Linked DNA regions of Desulfomonile tiedjei DSM 6799. The protein of the gene in region 2 interacts with the protein of the main gene of each other region in a pairwise test. Links are inferred from orthologs where the notes say so. Each region holds a gene or a part of one and is shown on either strand. Other genes may lie near its edges.

The links.
Region 1: the proteins of lpdA (region 2) and DESTI_RS13030 interact in binary tests that used the Escherichia coli proteins (3 or more experiments, as listed by UniProt). The link is inferred for Desulfomonile tiedjei DSM 6799 from one-to-one orthologs.

What each region holds. Positions count from the first base shown.
Region 1 is NC_018025.1:3,106,401-3,118,163, forward strand. The notes cover bases 1-2,931. They hold DESTI_RS13030 (ATP-dependent helicase), read left to right. Parts: upstream 1-467; coding sequence 468-2,396; downstream 2,397-2,931. Other genes in these bases: DESTI_RS13025 (DUF2225 domain-containing protein), read right to left, coding at 1-308; DESTI_RS13035 (cyclic nucleotide-binding domain-containing protein), read left to right, coding at 2,629-2,931. Also shown: more of DESTI_RS13035, read left to right, coding at 2,932-5,289; DESTI_RS28865 (HD domain-containing phosphohydrolase), read left to right, coding at 5,507-6,751; DESTI_RS28870 (LUD domain-containing protein), read left to right, coding at 6,786-7,289; tRNA uridine-5-carboxymethylaminomethyl(34) synthesis enzyme MnmG, read right to left, coding at 7,326-9,212; DESTI_RS13055 (hypothetical protein), read left to right, coding at 9,584-10,042; DESTI_RS13060 (LOG family protein), read right to left, coding at 10,148-10,804; DESTI_RS13065 (hypothetical protein), read left to right, coding at 11,171-11,635. UniProt on the Escherichia coli protein: A helicase with DNA-dependent ATPase activity. Unwinds DNA duplexes with 3'-5' polarity. Translocates on single-stranded DNA with 3'-5' polarity. Initiates unwinding more efficiently from a nicked substrate than double-stranded DNA.
Region 2 is NC_018025.1:1,584,669-1,596,688, reverse strand. What follows is about bases 5,689-8,632. They hold lpdA (dihydrolipoyl dehydrogenase), read left to right. Parts: upstream 5,689-6,411; coding sequence 6,412-7,854; downstream 7,855-8,632. Other genes in these bases: DESTI_RS06690 (YraN family protein), read right to left, coding at 8,148-8,606; DESTI_RS06700 (dihydrolipoamide acetyltransferase family protein), read left to right, coding at 5,689-6,337. Also shown: DESTI_RS06730 (MBL fold metallo-hydrolase), read left to right, coding at 1-268; DESTI_RS06725 (DUF3795 domain-containing protein), read right to left, coding at 434-772; DESTI_RS29760 (DUF1328 domain-containing protein), read left to right, coding at 1,330-1,497; DESTI_RS29755 (DUF3309 family protein), read left to right, coding at 1,713-1,865; lipoyl(octanoyl) transferase LipB, read left to right, coding at 2,269-3,009; pdhA (pyruvate dehydrogenase (acetyl-transferring) E1 component subunit alpha), read left to right, coding at 2,945-4,006; DESTI_RS06705 (alpha-ketoacid dehydrogenase subunit beta), read left to right, coding at 4,011-4,988; more of DESTI_RS06700, read left to right, coding at 5,015-5,688; DESTI_RS06685 (acyl-CoA dehydratase activase), read right to left, coding at 8,830-12,020. UniProt on the Escherichia coli protein: Lipoamide dehydrogenase is a component of the glycine cleavage system as well as of the alpha-ketoacid dehydrogenase complexes.

The DNA.
Region 1 (11,763 bases), 1.5 Mb from region 2 along the record:
GTAAGAGCCAGCCAACTACGCGCGCATTGCTCTTCCTCGGATTCGTGTTCAAAAAGTTCCAGATAATCTTGGGACTTGACCAGTTCCTTCACGTGTCCGGGGACTCGTTGATGGAAATCTTGTACTAAGCTCGTATAATGGCAGTGGGGACAGGTTGCTACGTCCGAGGATCGATTGCAGTCTTTAGGAACAACGCGAAAATCCAAACCATATCCGAAAGGAGACGTGTTCATGCCCTCGACGGTTCGACAATGAGAAAAGTGATTCATGCACAGAGGGCAACTCACTACGAGCACTGAATTGTTCACGCAATCCTCCTTGAGATCCATAACTGAATTGCACCTCCCCGAAAACCCGCGACAGCGATACCATATCATAGGTGATGGCTTTTAGCCAAGCGTTTCTTGAACACGAACTTTCTTTCTGGAGACAAACTCACCAGAATGATTAAATTATCTGAGTGAAATATGAAAAAAACCGGTTATTCAAACATCGCATACGAACAGGATTTGAACTCCGCGCAGCTTGAGGCTGTAACGGCTCCAGAAGGACCTCTGCTCATCATTGCCGGGGCCGGTTCGGGAAAGACCAGGACCATCGTGTACCGCGTTGCCTGGCTTGTGGAACAAGGGATAGAACCCGAATCCATCTTGCTGCTGACCTTCACGCGAAAGGCAGCCGAAGAGATGCTCTCGCGAGCATCGCAGCTCCTGGGTCTCAGGCTGACCGCCATTGCCGGAGGTACATTTCATTCCACGGGCAACATGTTGCTCAGAAGGTATGCGGCCCTTCTCGGATTCGATTCATCCTTTTCCATTATGGATCAGGGCGATTCCGTGGAAGCCATCGACCATGTGAAGAAGAACCTTGTTCCTCCTTTGACCGATCCAAAAGGATTCCCGAAGACCAGAACCATTGCGGAAATAATAAGCAGAGCAGTCGGATGTGCATGCAGTGTGAATGAAGCAATAGAAAAGCGTTGTCCTCATTTCGGCGAATTTGCCCCGGAGATCGACATTATCAAAGTCAAGTATGAGGAACATAAAAAGAATAATAATCTTATGGATTATGATGATTTACTCGTGAACACGATTAAGCTTTTGGAGGAACATCCGAGGATCAGGACGGAAATATCTGAAAAATGGAGATATGTGCTCGTAGACGAATACCAAGACACGAACCGGCTTCAGGCTCGCATTGTGCAACTACTCGCCTTTACTCACGATAACGTCATGGTTGTGGGAGACGATTCGCAAAGCATTTACTCGTTCCGGGGCGCTGATTTTACGAATATCGTAGAATTTCCGAATCTGTTTCCCGGAACGCGCATTATCCGACTGGAGGAGAATTACCGCAGCACCGCGCCCATCTTGAGTGTGACCAACAGCATCATTCAGCGGGCTGCTGCAGGTTACTCAAAGCGGCTTTTCACTCAGAAAACCGGAGGACCTCTCCCCATAAGCGCCCGTTCATCTACGGAACGCCAACAGAGTAAATTTGTCGTCCAGTGCGTGCGGGAATTAAACGAGCATGGCGTGGAACTGAACGAAATAGCCGTGCTTTTTCGAGCAGGGTTCCATTCCTTCGATTTGGAAAGCGAACTGACGCGCAATAATATCGCTTTCGTGAAATACGGCGGATTCAAGTTCCTGGAAAGTCAGCACATAAAGGATGTGCTTGCGCATCTCAAAGTGATCCACAATCCTGCAGACCGTTTGAGCTGGATTCGTATTCTCAAGCTTCTGCCGGGCGTCGGCGACAAGACCGCCCTTCAACTGGCCGGCACTATCTGCCAGGACGGCATACCCCGTTCCACTGCCCAGATCGTATCCAAGCCCCCGAAATATGGCAAAGATCTGGACCGGTTGCTTGAACTTGTTTTCCAACTCAAAAATGAGACAAATCCCATATCGCAGAAAGTGGAACTCATAAATGCCTATTACTTCCCCGTGCTCAAGGAAAAGTACGACAACTATCCCAAAAGAATGCGCGATCTGGAGTACCTGGCGGATTTGACTTCGAGTTACAAGAGCCTGAATAGATTTCTCAATGACATGGCTCTCGAGCCTCCGGATGAGGAGAGAAGCTCCGAAAGGGAGAGACAGGACAGCCTGGTGCTCTCCACCATACACTCGGCAAAAGGTCTGGAATGGCACACGGTGATCCTCATCTGGGCGGCGGAAGGCCGCATCCCCTCCCCGATGGCTCTCGTATCTCCCGATGATCTGGAGGAAGAACGCCGACTTATGTATGTGGCAACCACAAGGGCCAAACACAATCTCGTTATTGTGGCTCCGCATACTGCACTGGATCGAACCCGGGGACAGGTCCCGGTGAAGCTCTCCAGATTTGTCGAGGAGATTCCGCAGGATTATTTTCGCACCTATTCCGTTTGACCCTCTCGAGCGGTTTTACGAATAAGGCTTGTTTTATAGCCAGCAGAAACATTGATTATCCTTGATGCTTCCCTACTCTTTCTCTATAATCTGGCCTGTTTTGCTCAGGCTCCGAGCAAATCCCTTCAGAGAGCCGCATCTGCTGCACAGGAGAAAGAAAACAGCCTTATTCGGTCCCCCATGTATTTTGGGGATCAGGGGAACTGAAATCCACGCGATCCAGTGAATCCGTATGAAGCAGTTTCTGGAAAAACACCTCAAAGTATATCTTCACGAAGCCTCCAAGTTCATCTGGATTGCATGGATATGCTTCGCAATTTTTCTCGTAACGGCAATCTTCAGAAACTATGTCGATACTGCATTTCTGAAGAGGTACGGCCCCAATTACATCCCCTATATGCTGGTGATAAACGCTATCCTGACGTTCTTCGTCATGGGGGTCATAGATCGACTGGGACGGAAATTTAGCGATTATATACTCCTATCAGCGTTCCTGGGGTTGTACGGTGTTCTCGTCACACTTCTCTTCTTTACCGTCAAAGCCGATCTGAGCATCTCATACCCGATACTTTACCAGTTGCTCTACTTGCTGGATTCAGTTCTGCTCGTTTACCTGTGGAATATTGCAGGAGATCTCTTCGATGCCCGCCAAGGCAAGAGAATATTTCCCCTCATTACCGCAGGACAGGTGCTCGGGACCACTGTGGGGAGTTTTCTCACCCGACCTCTGACCGTCTTGTTGAGGGGCGAAGATCCGGTTCTCCTCGTGTTTGCGGGAATCTCGCTCGCAATTGCGGTGTACATGTGGCGCACCGGGAGCGGATTTCTTTCCCATGTCAAACCGAAAATCCAGACTGTTCGCGGAGTAGCAAAAACTATCGGGCTGACCGAAGTTCCCCGATTGATCAAAGAATACCCAATTGTGCGCTATCTGGTCGTTACCGGATTAATACCCAACATTTTGCTTCCCATTTTCTTCTTTCAATTCAGTGTGGTGGCCAACAGCACGTTTCATTCGGAACAATCATTGATCTCATTTTTGAGCATATTCCGTGGGACAACAACATTAGTTACCTTTGTCCTGCTCTTTTTCATGGGGAGAATGTACTCCTCAATCGGGCTGGCCAACTCATCTATTGTTCAGCCATTGAATTTCGCGGTGCTCTTCGGATCCTTGCCTCTGTTCTTCAATATCTTTGTTGCTGCATACGGCCAGTTTTCCACAATACTCATTCAGAGAGCTATAGCCGGGCCTGTGAACAAGATTTTGTACAGCATTATCCCGTCTGACCTTCAGGCCTGGAGCAGAACGTTTATCCGAGGCAGTGTGTTGAAAGTAGGTATGCTTTCAGGCTCCCTCACCATGATATTTCTCAAGCCCTATCTTGCTCCCAAAAGTCTGTCGTATATCGCTTTTGTTCTCGCTCTTTACTGGCTTGTGGAGACACTGAATTTCCGAAAGCATTACACGAGAATACTGAAACAGGTTATTGCAGAAAAGCAGGTTGATTTCGAACAGATAGAAGCAGTACGGCCGTTCGAGGGAGCGGGAGCGACGGCAGAACTGGGGTCCGCTACTGTTGCCAATCGGGTAGAAGAGTCCGTTGAAATGCCGGAACGAGCTGCTCCGGTTATGGACCCCGAGATCGCTCTAAAACTCCTTGATGACGAGAACTCTCTCACGAGAGCGGAAGCAGCGGCTTCGTTTGCTCAATCAAAAGATATGCGTGCAGTGCGGAAGCTCATTCAGCTTCTGGAAGACACTGATGACGACGTGAGGCAAGCCGCGATTGAAGCGCTCATGGGGTACGGCGAACTCATTCTCCCATTCCTTGAAGTTTCCCTGTTGGAAGCGCCGCCTCGCACAAAGCAGGCTATTCTCGAAGTCATACGGCTTTCGGGATTGACGGAATTTGAAATAGTGCCGTTTCTCGGTAAAGAACTTGCTCAAGCGTACTGGCATCTCATAGCAGTCAGAGATCTCGACCGAATAGAAGGTATGAGCGTGAAAATGCTCAAGGATCACCTTCTAGCGGCAAATGAGGAACACCTGAGTCTGATTTTCTATGCGTTATGGGTCTATCATACCGACATGAGACTCATGTACCAGGCACTTAAGTCCGAGTCCGCTTCTATTGCGGTCGAACTGGTAGAGAACTCCATACAAAAGGAATTGAGTCCGTATCTCATTCCGCTTATTGAAGACATTCCCTTAAATGAAAAAATCGAGGAAGGCAGAAAGCTCTTTCCGCTTGTGCGCAAAGAAACTCCTGAAAGAGTTGTTACTTTTCTGGTGGAATCGGACGATCCAATTACCCGTATGCTGGCGCTCTTCGTGATTGCCGAGCAGATGCCCGAATACTCCTTCTTGCCGGTTGTTGAATCCAGGCTCAGCGACGACCAACCCCATGTTCGCGATATTGCTGATTACGCTTTGAAGCGCATTCTCCACGAGGACATAACCATGCCCGACATAATCGACAAAATCAATAAACTCAGGACTTTCACTATTTTTGAAGGGATGGGTGTTCGCGAACTGCATGCGATCTCCTCGGTGATTTCCGTTGAGACGTTCTCACCGGGAGAAGTCCTTATCAAGCAAGGAGAAGAGAACTCCTCCATCTATCTTATTGTTTCCGGACAGATAACTATCTACGAGAAATACGGCACAGACGAACAGAAGGCGAAAGCCACAGTTGGCGAAGGAGCATTCCTTGGAGAATTAAGCCTGTTCACCCGCATGCCTCCGAACGCAACGTGCGTGGCGGATGTCGTTACCGAAGCATATGTGTTGCGACATCATCAATTCCAGGAAATCATGAAAGTTTATCCGCAAATCGGAATAAATCTGTGCAGATTCTTTACTATGAAGCTCCGGCAGGTTGCTTATTGAGCCTTTTGGATTTCCGGAATCGCTAATTTCCACCAGCTTGCGTTCAACCGTGCCGAAATCCGATAGTTTTTCTTGCATTCCTCCTCTGCTCTACCATTCCTTTGGAATTTTGGTCTTCTTTTTAAACTTGTCTTTCGTACAAAATTCCATCAATGTACGTTGAACAAACGTATCCGGACCAAACATTCCCTTTCAAGAAATTCACGCGGAGAAGTGCATGGATCGGCACAATTCCAAGGAAGAGCTTGTACAGGAGATTCGCGCTTTACGGCGAAAGATAAACGAACTCGAGAATCAGATAGCATCTACGCTTATACCGGGCAAGCACGAGGTCGGCCCGCAACCGGCGACGGAATTCGGGCGAAAATTTCTGGAAGCGATCCGCACAAAAGATTTTCTCCAGGGAATTCTCGATAGCTCGACACTCGTATCAATAGTGCTCACGGATTTGGATCAAAACGTGCTCTTCTGGAATACGGGCGCGCAGAACATCTTCGGATATTCATCAGATGAGATGATAGGGAGCAAGATCACTCGTTTGTACCCTCCCGATGCTCTTAGCACAGAAACCGTGGAACAGCTTCGCACTGTGATCCGTACCAAGAGCGGAGCAGTACACGGAAACATGCAGCAACTCACCAAAGACGGCCGCACCCTTATCATCTCACTGGCACTGTCCCCGATGATCGACACGGACGGTGAAGTTCAGGGCATTCTCGGTGTGGGATTGGACGTTACTGAAGAAATTCTCCGGCAAGAGGAAATCCTCAAGCTCCTGGAGCAAGTCCAGACGACCCAGGATATGGCGGTCTTTTCTTTGGCCAAATTGGCCGAATCCAGAGATGCCGAAACCGGCTCGCATCTGATTCGCATTCAGAAATACTGCAGAATTCTCTGTAATCGGCTTTCCGACATGCATCAATACCGCGATATCGTTACCGATCACTATACTACCGACCTGATACGCTCCGCTGTGCTCCACGACATCGGGAAAGTGGCCATGCCGGATTCTATCCTGTTGTCGCATGAGCTGTTCACGGTGACGGAACGAGAGATAATGAAACGCCACACTCTTCTCGGAGGCAAAGCTCTGGAAGAAGCAGTCACGACACTAGGCGAAAAAAGCTTCCTGTCGTTAGGCATGGAGGTCGCCTATTACCATCACGAAAAATGGGATGGTACCGGCTATCCGTATGGATTGAAGGGAGAGGAAATACCTCTTTCAGCCAGAATCGTGTCGCTCGTCGATGTATATGATGCCCTAACCTCGGAGAGACGGTACAAGAGACCTTTCAGCCACGAAGAAGCCAGCCTGATCATTCAGGAGGGCCGGGCAAATCATTTCGATCCCGGATTGGTGGACGCTTTTTCCGATGTACAGCAGGAGTTCCACATTATTCGCGACGCAATAGCGGGACCGTTGACAGGATCCGATTTCTCGGAGACTATGGCCTCAATATAGTTGCAATGAAAACCGACCCAAGGCGAGGCACATCGTGACCGAATACCTGGTAAAAATCTTCACGGAAACCGCAGCCAATACGGCCGCCGACCCCGTGGTTGTGAACAGCTACGAAGAATTAAACAATATCATTGCACAGCTTGTTGAAAATGACGGACCGGTCTATTGTCCGAGGATCACGGAAAAAGAAAAGGCCGTATCGATTCCTCAGGATCGCTTGACTGATAATTATCGCGAAGCATCGGTATGCATTGAAGAGGTTCGCGGAGCTATCGCCGAAACCGGAAGCCTGATTTGTACTAGTGAAAACGGCTCGACCGTACAGGCTGGATTGCTCCCGGCACACCATATTGCCATGGTCTCGTCACGTAATATTTACCATAAACTAGATGACTTCTTTGGCGCAGGCAGCTCACCCTTGCCCACAAACATCACCCTGGAAACCGGTCCCAGTCGTACTGCAGATATCGAATTGACTCTTACCATCGGTGTTCACGGCCCCGAGCGACTGAGCATTATCGTGTTTAACGAGGATTGAGCCCAAGGACTCCACACTCAAAACGTTGAAGATTCTTCATACGGCCTCTCGATTCTGTACGGTACTTCTCTGTTTTATCCTCACCATAAGAGCGGTCAATGCTGCTGGTGTCACCCCCGGAACACGGGAAATCTGCCCAAGGGATCTGGGCTGCACGGATTTCAGTTTTTCCTGGAGTTCGCGAGAAAGTCCGGGGATGGCTTCATAGTCCATGTCTTCCGGGACGAGCACCTTTTCCATTCGCCTGAATTGCGCGGCTTCCCTGTTCTGCCGCTCGATATATCCTTGATATTTTATTTGAATCTCAATCTGTTTGGCTACTCGAACATCGATGACAAGAGGAAGGATTCCCAGATTCATCAGATCCTCGAGCATTATTTCGGGCCGTTTCAACAGCTTGTTTCCTGAGATCGTTTCCCGGAGTTCTTTTCCTCCCCTGGACATAATGAGATCGTTGATCTGTCCACCGGGCGTCACTCGCACGCTGTCCAGGAATTCGATGCGAGACTCCACCTCACGCATTCGCTCATCCAGCTCGTTGCCCATGAATTCAGGGATCAGCCCCAGTGAGACTCCCTTCTTCATAAGCCTTTCCGAAGCATTGTCTTCCCGCAAAAGCAGGCGATATTCAGATCGGGAGGTGAACATTCTGTACGGTTCATTTACGCCTCGGGTAACTAAATCGTCCACCATAACGGCCATGTACGATTCGGACCTGTCCAGAAGAAAAGGCTCTCGTCCCAGCACGGAATGAGCAGCGTTGATTCCGGCCCACAATCCCTGTGCTGCAGCTTCCTCGTACCCGGAAGTTCCATTGATCTGGCCGGCGAGATACAGGCCCTGGATGAGTTTGGTCTCGAGCGTAGATTTTAGCGCAGTCGGATGAATATAATCGTATTCTATGGCGTACGCGGGCCTGACGATTTCCGCGTTCTCCAATCCCGGAACCGACCGGACCAGGTCTACTTGGATTTCCGGCGGTAAGGAATTTCCCAACCCCTTTAAATACACTTCCGACGTGTGGAGTCCTTCAGGTTCCACTACAATAGGATGTCTCTCGCGATGAGGAAATCGCGCGACCTTGTCCTCCAGGGAAGGACAATACCGAGCCGGAGTTCCTTGAATAATCCCCGAATACAACGGTGATTTCAGAAGATTTCCAGCTACGATCTCGTGGGTCCTGGGTGAAGTATAGGTCTTGTAACAAGACCGTCTGGGCCTGTCGATCCGGGCTGTACGGAGAGAAAAAGGACTGAAATGTTCATCTCCCGAGTCCTTCTCCATAGCCGCAAAATCTATTGTGGAACCTTTGGCTCGAGGCGGCGTGCCTGTCTTGAAACGTCCATGGGGCAGTCCAAGGCTTTGCAGGTGCAACGCGAGTTCCCTCGCCGGGAATTCGCCGGAACGTCCTGCACCGTACGATACGTTTCCCACGTGGATGGTTCCGTCCAGAAATGTCCCGGTCGCGAGGATCACCACACGTGAAGTTACTTCGTATCCGGACCTTTCGATTATGCCTATGCATCGATTGTCCCGGACGAGCAATCGTTCAACCATTTCCTGCCGTATCAAAAGATTCGATTCTCGTTCGACTGCCGATTTCATCGCCAGGGAGTAATCGAGTCGATCGCATTGCATCCGGGATCCCTGCACCGCAGGACCTTTACTGGTACCGAGGATCTTATATTGAATACAAGAGGCGTCTGCCGCCCTGCCCATTTCTCCGCCGAGTGCATCGATCTCCTTGACCAGGTGTCCTTTTCCCAGCCCTCCAATAGATGGATTACAGGGCATCAGCCCCACGGTATCGGCATTGAGGGTGTACATCCATACGGAAAGCCCAATCCGGGCGCACGCCAGAGCCGCCTCGCACCCGGCATGACCGGCTCCCACGACAATGATATCTACATCCTGAGCACACATGAAATGTCCTCGCACCATGAACCATTCGAGAATTGAGGTACAAGTATACGGTATCATGCGCCAGGATCAAGTGGACAAAATAGAGGCTGGGCAAGTGGAGAGCGCGCTGCTCGTGGAGCCGTCAAATAGTTAATAAACTACTTTAGCATATTGATACAAGTTGCCATATGCATTAAATTATTTTTGTATCAAACACAACAAAGCTTAAAGTTGATGTCGAAATCGAACTCATGTTTTTTATCACTTAAACGAATTATCCTCCCAGATTCAGGCTCCTTTGTATTGACCACTTACCTCAAAAATGATAATGTAGGTTTATAAAGTTTGAAAACAGATTGGTTTATTTATCTTTTTTTCAAAGGAGTATGGGTATGGTTTACAGACTCATATGCGTTGGTCTTGTGTTGGTGTTCCCGTTCCTCATAATAGCTTCTGCTCAGGCATCCTATTGTGGCCCGGGAGTGTGTCCGCCACCATTGAAAGTGCCTGTTTACGGAAATGCGGCTCCGGGCATGATGCCTCCAATGGCGGGTCCTGCTATGGCTGGTCCGCGGCCCATGGCGGGCTGTTTCCCTCAGCCCTGTCCTCCGCCTTCATGCGGACCTGAGGAAGGTTTCAACCCGATTGCAAAATTGTTCTCTGTTATCACGTTTCCTTTCAGAATGATTGGCAGCGCTTTTTCCAAGAAACAGTGCGAGCAGAATTTCTGTGCACCTCAGGGATGTATGCCCCTGGCACCTCCGTGCGGTCCGCCTCCGGTGACCAAATGCAAACCTGGTCCTATGCAGAAAGCACCGGCCTTCGGATACGGTCCCATGGGATACAATTGAGATCTGATTTGGGGGAATAGTAATTCAGTGCGGAGGGAACCTCTGGTTTCCTCCGAATTCTTCATACCACCTGCCCTACTCTGCACAATTTCTCCTTACAATCCCTCACAATATGACGATACGTTTTATAGCTGCAACTGCAGCGGCAGGATCGTCAACACACTGAAGCAGTTCCATGTCGTCAGGGCAGATCATACGATGCTTCATTAACATGGTTTTCTTGATCCATGAGATGAGATCCTTCCAGTAATCCTTTCCTAATAGAATTACCGGAAACGGCTTTATGCGATTCGTTTGAATCAAAGTGAGAGCTTCGAACATCTCATCCATAGTTCCGAATCCTCCGGGAAGAATAATGTATGCGACCGCATACTTGACAAACATAACCTTCCGCACAAAGAAGTACCGGAAATCGATGCTGATGCTCGTGTAGGGATTCGCTGTTTGTTCTCTGGGGAGTTGGATATTGAGACCGACCGATTTACCTTTGGCCTCGAATGCGCCTCGATTGACAGCCTCCATAGCGCCGGGACCTCCTCCCGTTACTACGGAGAAGCCGCTTTCCGCCAGCAGGCGACCGACTTTTCTCCCCAATTCGTATACAGGGCTGGATTCGGTGATGGAGGCAGAGCCGAACACGGAAACCGCCGGATATATTTCCTGCAAGTGCTCTATCCCGTCGACAAATTCCGAAATTATCCTGAAAATGCGCCAGCTTTCGTTGGCGCTGAGATCGTCGATGACGTATTGCTTATCGTTCATGAATACCTTCTTTTTGCAGGGGCTTGTGTAATAAAGAGAGGGAAGACTTGAGAAATCACCGAGTCGATTCTAGAATCGTCCTCGGGGCTTGTCAACCTTTAAAGGCTGGAATTACGAGAGCTTTCATAAATCCGCGTTCACCGTTTCAGGCGCATTTCCCTATGTGTCGGGTGGCGAACGCATCCATTCAGATCACCAGTGTTCCGTTAGCACCGGTTCCTTCTACCTCGATAGTCGATATCTGCGAATGCTTGCAGATATCTCGGTATTGATGTATGAGGAGTGATACTGACCGGCCACATGTTTTGCCGTCTGGAACGGGGAAATCTCTTCCGTACCAAAGTACGGTGGGAAAGAGGCTTATGCATGGATCTGACGGAATACACTCGGGAAACCCTTCACGGGCTGGAGGGGGTATTCGTAATCGTCGAAACATTGAAAGCCGATATAGAAGCTGACGGTCTGACCGCAAACGACCTTAAGTCTCTTGTGGAATCGAAGCTTTCTGCCACAGACATAAAGATCCTGACTGATGAAGAATGGCGTGCCTCGGCGGATCACCCCTGGCTTTACGTAAGCATCAATACGATAAAGTTTCTCGCCGGTCATTTTTATTCTCTCGATTTACAGTTGAGACAAGAGGTCTCAATTGTTCGCGAGGCTACTGTCTCCACGAGTGCAGCGACCTGGGAACTCGGGTCCGTAGGATTTTCCGTAATTACGGAAGTGCCCGGTCGTGTACGTGCTGTCCTTGAAGGGTTCCTCGACAGGTTTATCCAGGACCATACTTTGGTGAACACCCGGCAGGAGGAATCGTCCATACCCCGGTAACATGGTTAATCGTCATTTTCTGCACGTTTCATAGGGTGTGAAGGTTTGTTGTGTTCGGACAAAAGTGATATAACTTCAGGGAGTAAAGCCGCGCGCTCATAAAAATGCAAAAGGGCGTTGCAGTTCCG
Region 2 (12,020 bases):
CGAACTCCAGGGCACCCCCGCGGCGAAGATCGTTCCGGGACATGGTCCGGTTGCAGGCAAGAGCGACCTCGAGGCAATGAAAACGTACATGCGCGAATTCGATACTCTGGCTCGCTCCCTTTGCTCCGGAAAATCGGCTCAGGATGCGCCGGCTATCGCTCAGGAAATCATCAGACGTCTTCCTGACCAACAACGCTCCGAGTTGCCGAAGCTGGTTGAGTTCAATTTGAGAGCCAAGTACCTGCCACAACCCGAAGCTAAGAAATGAACAATTCGCTATCAGACTGAGATAGAATCTCAATTTAGCCAGCGTAGGATGCTGTGAGCCCGCGATCCGCGCGGGTGAACCGCATCAATCAAGGTCTTTCGCGACCGATGCGATTCGCTTCGCTCATCACATCCTACGCGAGCTGAGATAGAATCGTTATTTGATTTACTTTTTCAGTGCATCGAAAGAAGCCTTCGCCTCAGGCGAGAACTTGTGAAATGCCAGGAGATCCTCGCAAGGTGCCCCCGCGCAGGATGCACAGTTGGTCAGGCCTTTTTCGATGCAGCACTCTCTAATCTTACAAACTCGACAGTAACTTATCTGTCTGCCGCCAGTTGTCAGGCATCCGTCACAGTTGATCTCTTCGGGCTTGAAATTCAAGCCGAATTTCTCGGCATACAAAGCTGCGGTCTTTGCTCTGGCAACGTCATCGTCGTTCTGTGTTGCCAGAAAAGAGGGACAACTGGAGCAAACAAGACCACAACACGCTATCATTCCGGACATGAATTATTCTCCTCTCCCACAATATGTACTTGGATAACTGAGGTTAACCATACTTTTTCGGTATAATGCGATTTAGCATTGAGAGCAAAATGTCGTACCCTCAACTTCTATAGCACAACTGATACCGATTCGCTTTTCTTTTTGTAATCTGGCAGGTTGGAGGTATCCTTCGCTACGAACGGCACCGCCTGACTTCGCTTCGGAGACATGCCGGGACCGGATTTGCCAGATGTTACTTCTTTGAATGCACATTGGCATAATTCACTTCAATATTTACCAACATTTCGGGATTCCGGAACTTTTTCTCAACGGTCTTTGACGTACTAAGTATGTGCTTTTTGAAAAAAAGAAGGCACTGTCACGGGCCGGTAGAGTGAAATTGATTCGGGCGAAAATGAAGAAGCCGTGTAGCCTGGCAGGAATTGCTGTAGAGACAGAATAGCGCGAATGACTACGTAAAAATTGACGCTGGTTTCCAACGGCTTCCGCTCTTCATGAAACGGACCGTCCCGACGGATTCGCAATTTTTGACGATTCCGTCACGAGGAGGTGTTCTCATGCTGTATTGGGCAATCGTGTTTCTCATCATAGCGTTAGTAGCCGGTGCTCTGGGCTTTGGCGGAATAGCGGGAACAGCGGCTACAATCGCCAAAATCCTGTTTGTCGTCTTCCTGGTGCTCTTTTTGGTATCGCTCGTCTCAGGATGGCGAAGACCACCGGTATAGCGCTCCGATTTTGGAAGACATTCTTGCCTGCACCTGGTGTTCGAGACTGAGTCTCGTCCGAGTGGAAAACTGCGGCCTGGTCTCCCATTGGCCGAAGAGTCGAAGAATAGGTCGAGCAGCGAACTCGACAGAATGCCTCCGACACGGCCGAGAATTTACGCTCGCCCGCATCCATTAATACGAAAAGAAAAATTTGAATATAGAGGAGATTTCCTATGTCAACATTGTTGTTGATCGTTTTACTCGTTTTGCTCATAGCGGCTTTGCCTGCTTGGCCGTACAGCCGAGGTTGGGGGTATTACCCTAGTGGAGGTTTGAGCCTGGTCTTGATTATCATTCTGCTTTTATTGGTATTCGGAATGATCTAACACGCACGACATGCACCACTCACACACGGCTGAGACCCTATGCAATCGTTCACGTATAGTTATTGTGCTTAACAGCATGTCCGTCAACAGTCCATAGGGTTCGAGCCGCGTGTTCTCATTCATCCCGCAGCATAAAACCATCTTCTCGCTGAGTGCGTCCGAAGCAGTGATCCAACCTGATCGAGATTCGATGAAGATTCGTTGAAACACCGTCAAAACAATTTGTTTCCCTCCTTTCCCTCATGCAGGGGCGGGTATAAACTATATTGCGAGAGGTTTGTCAAATGAGTTGTGCTGATAGAATCTTCCTAAAATTGAAAGTGTGTGGATTGTAATGTCAACGTTTAATTCTTTTTTTCGTGCACATCTGGGCTGCATTTCGGTTTGCGATACGGAGCTGTTTATGGCTGAACTGCGAGATCTCCGTCTTGCAGATGGAATTCCCGATGTTCTGTTGTTTCTCTCTCATCCGAAAACCATCAGTGTCGGTCTCAAGGATAAAGCCAGCAGTCACCCCAAGGATCTGCTCGTTCCCATGGAACGCTTGGACAAGGAGGGAATTGCTTTCGTCAGGTCCGTGAGAGGGGGGGGGATCACGTATCATTGGACCGGTCAACTCGTTTGCTACCCTGTCATGAAACTCGGGTCTCGGGAACGGGATATTCCTGCTTACATGAACCGGCTCGAAAGAGTCGGAATGGAGACTTTGCAGCATTTTGGGCTTTCCGTCCGTCGTCGTCGCGATTCAGCCGCTCACGTGGGGCTCTGGTTAGGAAATAAGAAGATTGTCTCCATGGGAGTCCGGGTAAGTAGATGGGTGACAAGCTTCGGTTTTGCAATTAATCTGGAAGGAGACTTTTCGCCGGCCTCGTACGTGAGGCCCTGCGGATTAGAGGGGGTGCAATTAACGACTCTGGAAGAATCTCTCGGGTTCGCTCCGTCACGCGAAACCGTGATGAATCAGATAAGCGAAAAATTTGCTTCGATATTTCAACGAGAATCGACAAATAACACTCAGGTGCTTCGCGAGAGAATAGCATCCATTACGGAGCATCTGGGAAAAATGGGAGACGGCGCATATGGACAAAGAGCAGTTGATTCAAGTAATGGATCCGGAAGGGAATGCCGATCCAAAAGCTATTGAGGGAATTTCCGAGGCCGATCGCCTCAAAATGTATCGTCTTATGGTGTTTACACGTTTGTGGAACACAAAAGCTCTCAGTTTACAGCGCCAGGGCCGCCTGGGGACTCTTGCATCGGTGCGGGGACAGGAAGCGGCAAATATCGGAATGGGAATGGCCCTCAGACCCGATGACTGGTTTTGCCCGGCATTTCGTGAATATGGAGCGATGTTCACAAGAGGTGTGGACCCGGTGAAATTGTTTCAATACTGGGGCGGTGATGAACGGGGAGCTGCACCTCCAGGCGATTCCCACATGCTTCCGGTTTGTATTACCGTTGGTTCTCATCTATGCCACGCGGTAGGGCTTGCGTTTGCAGCCAAAATGCGGGGCGACAAAATCGCGGTTATGTCTAGCTCCGGGGATGGTTCCACATCTCAAGGCGACTTTCACGAAAGCCTTAATTTCGCTGGAGTATACAAACTGCCTGTAGTTTTCGTCATTCAAAACAATGCGTGGGCTATTTCCGTTCCAGTGGCGCATCAGACCGCAACTAAAACTCTTGCAGAGAAAGCCTGTGCGTACGCAATAAATGGTGCTCGGGTAGATGGAAACGACGTCTTTGCGGTCTACCTCACGATAAAACGACTCCTGGACGAAGCTCGTGCTGAATACAAACCTTCCCTCGTGGAACTGGTGACGTACCGTATAGACGATCACACCACCTCTGACGATGCGAGCCGATATCGTACCGAAGAGGAAGTGGCTGTCTGGCGTGCCCGAGACCCCATCGATAGACTACGAAAGTTCCTTATGGCTCATCACGGATGGGACGACACTAAGGAAAATGAACTTCTTTCAGAGCTGAGCGCTCAGGTGGAGAAAGCAGTTCAGGATTTTGAGGCACTCCCGCAGCCCGAGCCTACACAAATGTTCGAACATATTTATGCTGAAATGCCGTGGAACCTGCGCGAGCAACGAGAACTGCTGCTGGCGCGCACCGGCAAGGATGAGGGGTAGGAACATGGCACGCTTATCAATGGTTGAGGCTATCAATAGAACCTTGCACGAATTGATGGAGCAGGACGACAGGATAGTCGTGCTTGGAGAAGATGTGGGAGTCGATGGAGGAGTATTCAGAGCCACAGTTGGGCTCCTCGAAAAATTCGGCCCCATGAGAGTCATTGACACTCCGCTCGCGGAAAGCACAATTGTCGGTTCTGCAATTGGCATGGCTATTTACGGTATGAGACCCATTGCGGAGATTCAATTCGAAGGATTCATATTCAAATCGTACGATCACATTTACAGCCATGCATCACGTTTGCGCAAGAGATCGCAAGGGGGTTACGGGGTTCCTCTGGTCATACGTGCGCCGTACGGAGCTGGTGTCCGAGCGCTGGAACATCATTCGGATGCCCCGGAAGCTCTGTTCACGCATATTCCCGGTCTGAAGCTGGTGATCCCGGCGACTCCGTCGGATGCCAAAGGACTCCTCACGTCCGCAATCGAGGATCCGGACCCGGTGATTTACTTCGAACCGAAACGCTTGTACCGCCTCTTTAAAGAGGAAGTGCCCGAGGGACGCCACACAGTTCCAATCGGTCAGGCACGACTGGTTCGTGAAGGTCACGACATCACGATCGTCACGTACGGAGGAATGGTAAGCGTGTGTGAAAAGGCCGCTCAACATGTGGCTTCTGAGGGAGTTGAAGCAGAAGTAATCGATTTGCGCACTATTTGGCCTTTCGACATCGGCGCAATCGTGGAGTCGGTTACGAAAACAGGGCGGCTCATTGTGTGTCATGAAGCTCCTCGATCTTTCGGTGTCGGTGCGGAAATCGTCGCTCAGGTAAGCGAACGGTGCCTCTTGTCTCTCCTTGCTCCTATTCGCCGAGTCACCGGAAACGACATCACCGCGCCATTGGCCAAATTGGAGGAGTACAACTATCCCGATACGGAACAGGTAGTTCGGGCTATCCATGAAACTGTGCAGTTCTAAATTGTTGCAGGAGGAGGAGAATTGTTATGAGATACGTATTCAAACTGCCGGATGTAGGGGAAGGCATTGCTGAAGCCGAAATAGTCGAATACCTGGTCAAGGTCGGAGACCAGGTGTCCGCAGATCAGCCGGTAGTGAGGATTGAAACCGATAAAGCCGTTGTGGAACTTCCTTGTCCCGTGAAGGGAGTCATAGCGGAAATCCCTTTTAATCCGGGAGATTCGGTTGAAGTCGGTCAGACGATTCTGGTCATTGAAACCGAAGAAGCTGCTAAACAGGAACGGGCGGAATCGCCTGAACCGCAAGAGGCACCACCTGCCGAGAAGAAACCCGCACCTCCCGCCGAAACTCCTCCTCCCAGTCCCTTGATGAAAGAACGGCCTGAGGGAGAGCCGACGCCCCCACCCCCTGCGGCACGGGTGCAGGCGACCCCGCATACGAGGAAGCTTGCCCGGGAACTCAAGGTTGATATCAACACAGTACAAGGAACCGGGCCTCACGGCCGTATCACTGACGAAGACGTACGAAGAGCAGCGGAAGGCGAAAGAGCTGCTCCACCACCTAAACCCGTACCTGCAGCAGTCCCGAAACGGGAAGAAGTCATGCCTGAGCCTGCAGCCGCGGGTGCGGACTTCGACAAATACGGACCGATCAGGAGAGAACCCCTCCGTGGTGTAAGAAAACGTATTGCGGAAGTCATGGTGAAATCCGTATCCACAATACCGCACGTAACCCATTTCGATGAAGCCGATGTCACAGAACTTATGGCAGTTGTCGAACGCGAAAAGCCGTTGGCCGAGAGCAGAGGATTCAAGCTCACGGTGCTTGCCTTTGTAATCAAGGCTGCAGCAGCGGGATTAAAGCAGTTTCCGATGCTCAATTGTTCGCTTGACGATCAGACCGGCGACATCATTTACAAGGATTACTATAACATCGGGTTCGCGACTGACACAGAATCCGGTCTCATGGTTCCCGTGATCCGGGATGTGGATCGGAAATCCGTGCTCCAGATTGCCGGCGAGTTGCAAGAACTGAGCAAGAAAGCCAGGGCCAGATCCATAGAGCTTGACGACATGCGAGGCGGAACCTTTACCGTGACCAATGTGGGAGCTTTAGGAGGTTCGTGGGCTACCCCAATAATAGTGCATCCGCAGGTCGCAATACTCTGTCCCCTGAGGGCGCAACCCAAAGCAGTAGTGCAGGACGGCCAGGTGGCAATCCGAACCATCATGCCTTTGACTCTGTCATTCGATCATCGGGTATTGGATGGGGCGGATGCCGCACGATTTCTCAATTTTGTCATAGGTCTCTTGAACGATCCCATGCGTATGCTGGTCGATATGGCATGAATGGTAACAGAACCACAGTCTCGGTCCCGACCTGAGCGAATTGAACGGGGTTCGGGACCGATCGGGAGAATCTCATGGTAGTAGGTGACTTTGCCCAGGGAACCCAGGTGGCAATTATCGGTGCAGGTCCGGGAGGCTATGTTGCAGCCATCCGGGCAGCACAACTGGGTCTTGAAGTTACCCTGGTTGAAAAGGGATTACTGGGAGGCGTGTGCCTCAATTGGGGATGCATCCCCTCCAAGGCGCTCATATACGTCGCAGACCTGAAGAATCGTATCGAACAGGCTGACAAGATCGGGCTTATCGTAAGGGACGTTTCCATCGATTTGCCGAAGCTCGTTCAATGGAAATCCGACGTAGTGGAAAAGCTCCGTAAAGGCGTGGCTTCCCTCATGTCTCAGCACAAGATAGAGGTTGTTACGGGAACTGCTCACTTTACGGGAGAAAACTCCTTCTCGGTTGAAACTTCCGACGGAGTGCGGCGTTTTGAATTCCGTAACTGCATCCTCGCCACGGGTTCTTCAGCCGCGGAACTTCCGGGTATGCCGCGGGACGGAGAGCTCGTAATCGATTCAACGGATGCTCTGGACCCCAAAAACATTCCGGAACGGTTCGTGGTAATAGGAGCAGGTTCGGTTGGTCTGGAAATGGGCACCTTTTACGCCAAGCTCGGCTCCAAGGTTACGATTCTGGATGCAGTGGACCGTCTTTTACCGATGCTCGATCCGGACATCGGGCGAGCTATGGAGCGTGCTCTCAAGCATCTCAAAATCGATCTTATCCTGAAAGCCAAAATTCAAGGTCTGAAACGTGAAAACGGTACGGGCGTCCTGCAGTATTCGGCCTCTGACGGGGATAAATCTATTACAGGGGACAAGATTCTTGTGGCCATAGGGAGGCGTCCGAACACCAGCGGAATCGGATTGGAAAAGGTTAAAGTGAAGCTCGACTCGAAAGGGTTCGTACAAGTCTCGGAGACCATGCAGACGTCGGTTCCGGGCATCTACGCAATCGGAGATATTGTTTCAGGCCCCATGCTGGCCCACAAGGCTTCCTTCCAAGGCAAAATCGCTGCAGAAGTGATTGCGGGGGAACCGGCCGCTTTTTCCGGAGTAGAAGTTCCCGGTGTCATCTTCAGTGACCCCGAAATCGCTACAGTCGGACTTTCCGAACAGGATGCCCTGGCCCAGGGGATTCCTGTGAAAGCAGGGGTGTTTCCATTCAGAGCGATGGGCCGTACGCTGACCATGGCAGAAGAGGGCCCCGGTTTCGTGAAAATAGTCTCCGATGCCGAATCCGAAACCGTCCTGGGAGTGCATATTGTCGGCCCCCACGCTTCGGATTTGATCGCTGAAGGATGCCTCGCGGTCGCGTCAGCCTCCCATGTGGACGATTTGACGCTCACGATCCATCCTCACCCCACACTGCCGGAAACCATAGAAGAAGCCGCAGAACAGGTGGAAAACAAGGCTATACACATTTTTTCAGCGAAGAAATCGGCTTTTGGGGCAAAATGAAGCCTATAGGGCGATTGTCAAAGATTTTGACGTTTATCCGACGATCCTATGCAAGATATTAGTGGGAACCGACCTCCCTGCCGGTCTATTGCATCGATATCATTATCATATTGAAGATGTGCCGGCACGGAGGCCGCTCCCCACCAAGATTCTGAATCTTCAATCGGACATTCATTCTGGCAACTGCTATACAGGATGTGATGAGCAAAGCGAACCGCATCGGGTTCATGTAAGGGCCTCGAATGATGCGTTCCCGTTGGTCACCCCATCATTCTGTGCATTATGCTAATGCCTTAGAAAAATTGAGCCCCAAATGCGTCCGGAATAACTTCGATCTCGGTGGGCGGTCCTACGGTAACCAGGACAACGTCGAACCTGCAGGGTGGTGGCTGACGATAACGCCTGTCCAGGTACGCTTGAGCAACCTGGACAACCTTGTTTCGTTTCCGGCGATTTATGGATACGACAGGGCTGAGGCTGGATGCTAAAGATCGGGAGCGGACCTCGATGAACACAAGATCGCTTCCCTGACGAGCTATGATATCGATTTCACCAAGGCTGCATTCGAAATTCGTTTCCAGAATCCGATACCCGATGTCCTGTAAGTGTTTGGCAGCGAGTACTTCAGCTTTCGTACCTTTCCTGCGGGTCGGAGATCCCTTGTCCTCCCGCGAAAGGAGCTTTCCAAGGATGCCTTGTTTCGGGATCTTTGTCATACCCGCTGCGCTTTCAAAGCAGTCAATGCCGGACATCTTTTCCCCCCCTTTTGTAAAGGGGGGACAGGGGGGATTTTGATCTAACATACTGAAAATCCCCCTAAATCCCCCTTTATAAAAGGGGGACTTTGATCGCTATCCGGATTTTCTGATCTGTGCCAACCAACCGGTTTGTCTTCATCAGTCCACCACATGACCTAAGCTAAAGGCATAATCCATTTGTAGAAAGGTTTCCCGGACTGATCTCTTTGAAGCCGTATCAGTTTCGCTTCTCCCGAAGCATTCGTTCGTGCAGACGTCTTGCCTGTAGCGAAAAGGCCTCGAGCCGAGCCTCTATGATCTGCGGAAAAGCATTGCCGTCAGTCTCGATTGCAAGAAACGGCAATTTTTGATCTCTTTCCAGCACTGCAAGGGGACTTGGCCCATGCCCATTGGTCTTTTGCAGGAGTTCCCGCTTTTCGCCGGTAGTAAATTTTTCGTTGAGTATGGATTCCGCAACTCGCGAGGGCATGCATCCAAACGGACCTATGGAGATAATGCCGCAAGACGGATGCAGGATTTCATGCAAAGCCGCTCCAACCGTAAGGATAGCTTCACCGGTGAGCATGGGAGAAACGAATTTCTCGCCCGCACGGATGAGGTCCTCCACATCGAGCACTTCATGGAAGAAAAGTCCCGAAGGAGCCAGAAGCCCGCGGATTTTGCGATCGAAATAGGATTTTACCACGTATCTGATCCAGAACGGGATGTCAGGTTTCCCTTCAATCTTATTCTTGATCAGCCAGTCAACATATTTGATCCATTCGCTGGTCTGAGATGTGCGAACGATAAAACCGCGATCCGCCATCTTCTCCACAAGATTTTGCAGCGAAATAGGATCGTTTCGCACGTATATCTCACCAATGAGCGATATTTTCGGTATTTCTTCATACGGCATTTTGAGGGGGATGCGACTGAGAACCGCAGCGGACGATTTGATCTGCTTTTTGATCTTACCCCAGGATTTATCGATTACATTCACGATTGCTCGCCATTCCCGGTAAAAGATCTCCAGGGCGGACTCGCGATCCTGTGCGGCAGCCATAATCGTGGACCAGATCTCATACATGGTGTCCCCGATAATTATGGCTCGCCAGGCAGGAAGGGTGAATCTGTCGCCGAGTCCCATATATCCATTCGAAGCATTCAGCGTGAGAACCGCTGCATTGGGAATCTGATAACGTTCGATAAGACGGCGCGAAAACACGTTGTACTGGCCGAACCTGCACGGCCCTCCTGCGCCCGGCATGAAATAGGCGGTAATCTCGTCTTTGGGACGGTCGTGCCACAGGTACTTCAGCATGGAGCCTACGGTAGTCTGGAGCGGCAGGCACTCTTTACAGGTCGAATTCCCTCGCCCGATCTTCAACACTTCCTCATCCGCGGGAGGTAATCCATGTGCCGTAATCCCTACGCTACGGAATGCATTTACGAGGATTTCGTGAGCAAACCGTCCCATTGCGGGTATTACTATGCGCACATTCGGATGATTCAACGGGTAATGCTTACCGTCCGGGGTTGCTATCACAGGCTTGCCGTTTACGACAGTGCACTCGGCCGCCCTAAACTCTCTGTATGAGGCAGCTATTTGCTTCTTGCTCTCCAGTTCCCGGTAGTACTGCACAATATCAAGGAAAGCTTCTATGCGGGTTTCCAGCCCTGCATCCGCTGTATGGCTGTCCAGTTCCAGGGTAAGAGAAGGTTTTCTCCCCATTTCTTCCCGGAAATACCCCACAACAAAAGAATCCGGCCCGCACGAGAAGTTGCTGATAAACGTTCCGAATAGCTGAGGATGATGCTTGACGAATCGGGCTGCCTTGAGAAGCATACGCCCCATGGACCAGTACATGGTCTCTTCATCGTCAATAGTCTGGTCCTCGTACGGGAGCATATCAAAAGGAATAATCCTATACCCGCGTGAGGCAAATTTTCCGGGTATTCCTTTGTTTGCCTCCCCTGCAAAGGTGTTGTACGGTCTTCCGAACAGGACTATTCCCATCTGATCGGGATTCTGAGCCAATTCCTTCAGGATTTCCGTGCCCTTCGACCGCAGTCTTTCACGGAATTCCGTTTGGGCTTTTACACCAGCCTGAAAAGCTTTCTTCGCGGTTGCTTGCGAAGCACCAACTTCTGCTGCAAGTTTCACGAATTCCTGGAATACGGCATCGAAACCGCCGCTCAGATCAAGGTAAGGAGTGAGCACTTTCCGGGCAAGAGTCCCTTCGAACGTGCTCTTGAGATAAAAGGCCTCGCCCTGGACGAAAACGCACGTACAGGTATTATTATTCTCCTCGTCAGTAGGAATCCCTCTGATGTGCGGCAAAAAGAGAATGTCAGGGTTTTTGCTCAACAAGTTGTACATGAATCCGTGGGCAATCTCCACCGGATAGCAGAATGCAGCGTTCTGCTGGTCCACTCCCTTGGGATCGGGTTCATCCGGAAGCACCACCCGATACCCCAGTTCTGAGAAGTAGGCATTGAAAAAAGGAAAATAGGTGTTCATGAGAAAGGATCGGTTGAATCCAACAGTCGGGCGGTTGTCCTGTTCTGTGGAGAGACTCTCGAATACAAGCCTCTGACGGAAATCCACCATATCCAGAGACCGTTTATCGAACTCCACGTGCCGAATCAAGTTGACGTAACGGTTGCACGCTCCGCCGAAAGGATAGACCTTCTCCTCGATTTCGATACGGGCAATTTCACACCGCCGGTCGCACTTCTCCTTCCCTCCGCCGCACACGAAGGACTTCTTGTGGACCACTTCACGTCGTGCCAGTCGCTCGAGATCGAAGCTCTTCGCTTCCATGAGCCCTACTTCGATGCGGCGCTCCACTTCAAGTGCCACTCCGAATGCTCCCATGAGACCCGGTTCGGGCGGAACCACGATTTCTTTTCCGGTCAGTGCGGCCATTGCAGCCGGAATAGCTTCGTTGTAGCAAACACCGCCCTGCATGAAGACCTTTTTTCCGACCGGGCGGTTGCCTTTGACTCTGTTGGAATAGTTCATGCAAATCGAGTAAACCAGCCCCGCGACGATATCATTTACAGGAATGCCTTCCTGAGCCGCGCTCTTGATATCCGAGCCGATGAAGGCAGCGCATTGATCGTTGAAATTTGGCGGGTTCATGCCTGAATAGGCAACCGGGCCGATGTCCGTGACCTTGAGACCGAGGCTCTCTTTGGCGGATTCTTCGAGGAAAGACCCTGTTCCAGCGCTGCATGCCTCATTCATCGCGTAATCGCTTGGCACGCCGTTGGTGATATACGTATACTTGGCGTCTTGACCGCCAATCTCGAAAATGGTGTCCACTTCCGGATCGAAATGAACCGCGGCAGCAGCGTGGGCTATAATCTCGTTGATTACACCGTCCGTCATCGCGTGAAGCCCGGCTATCTGTCTCCCGGAACCGG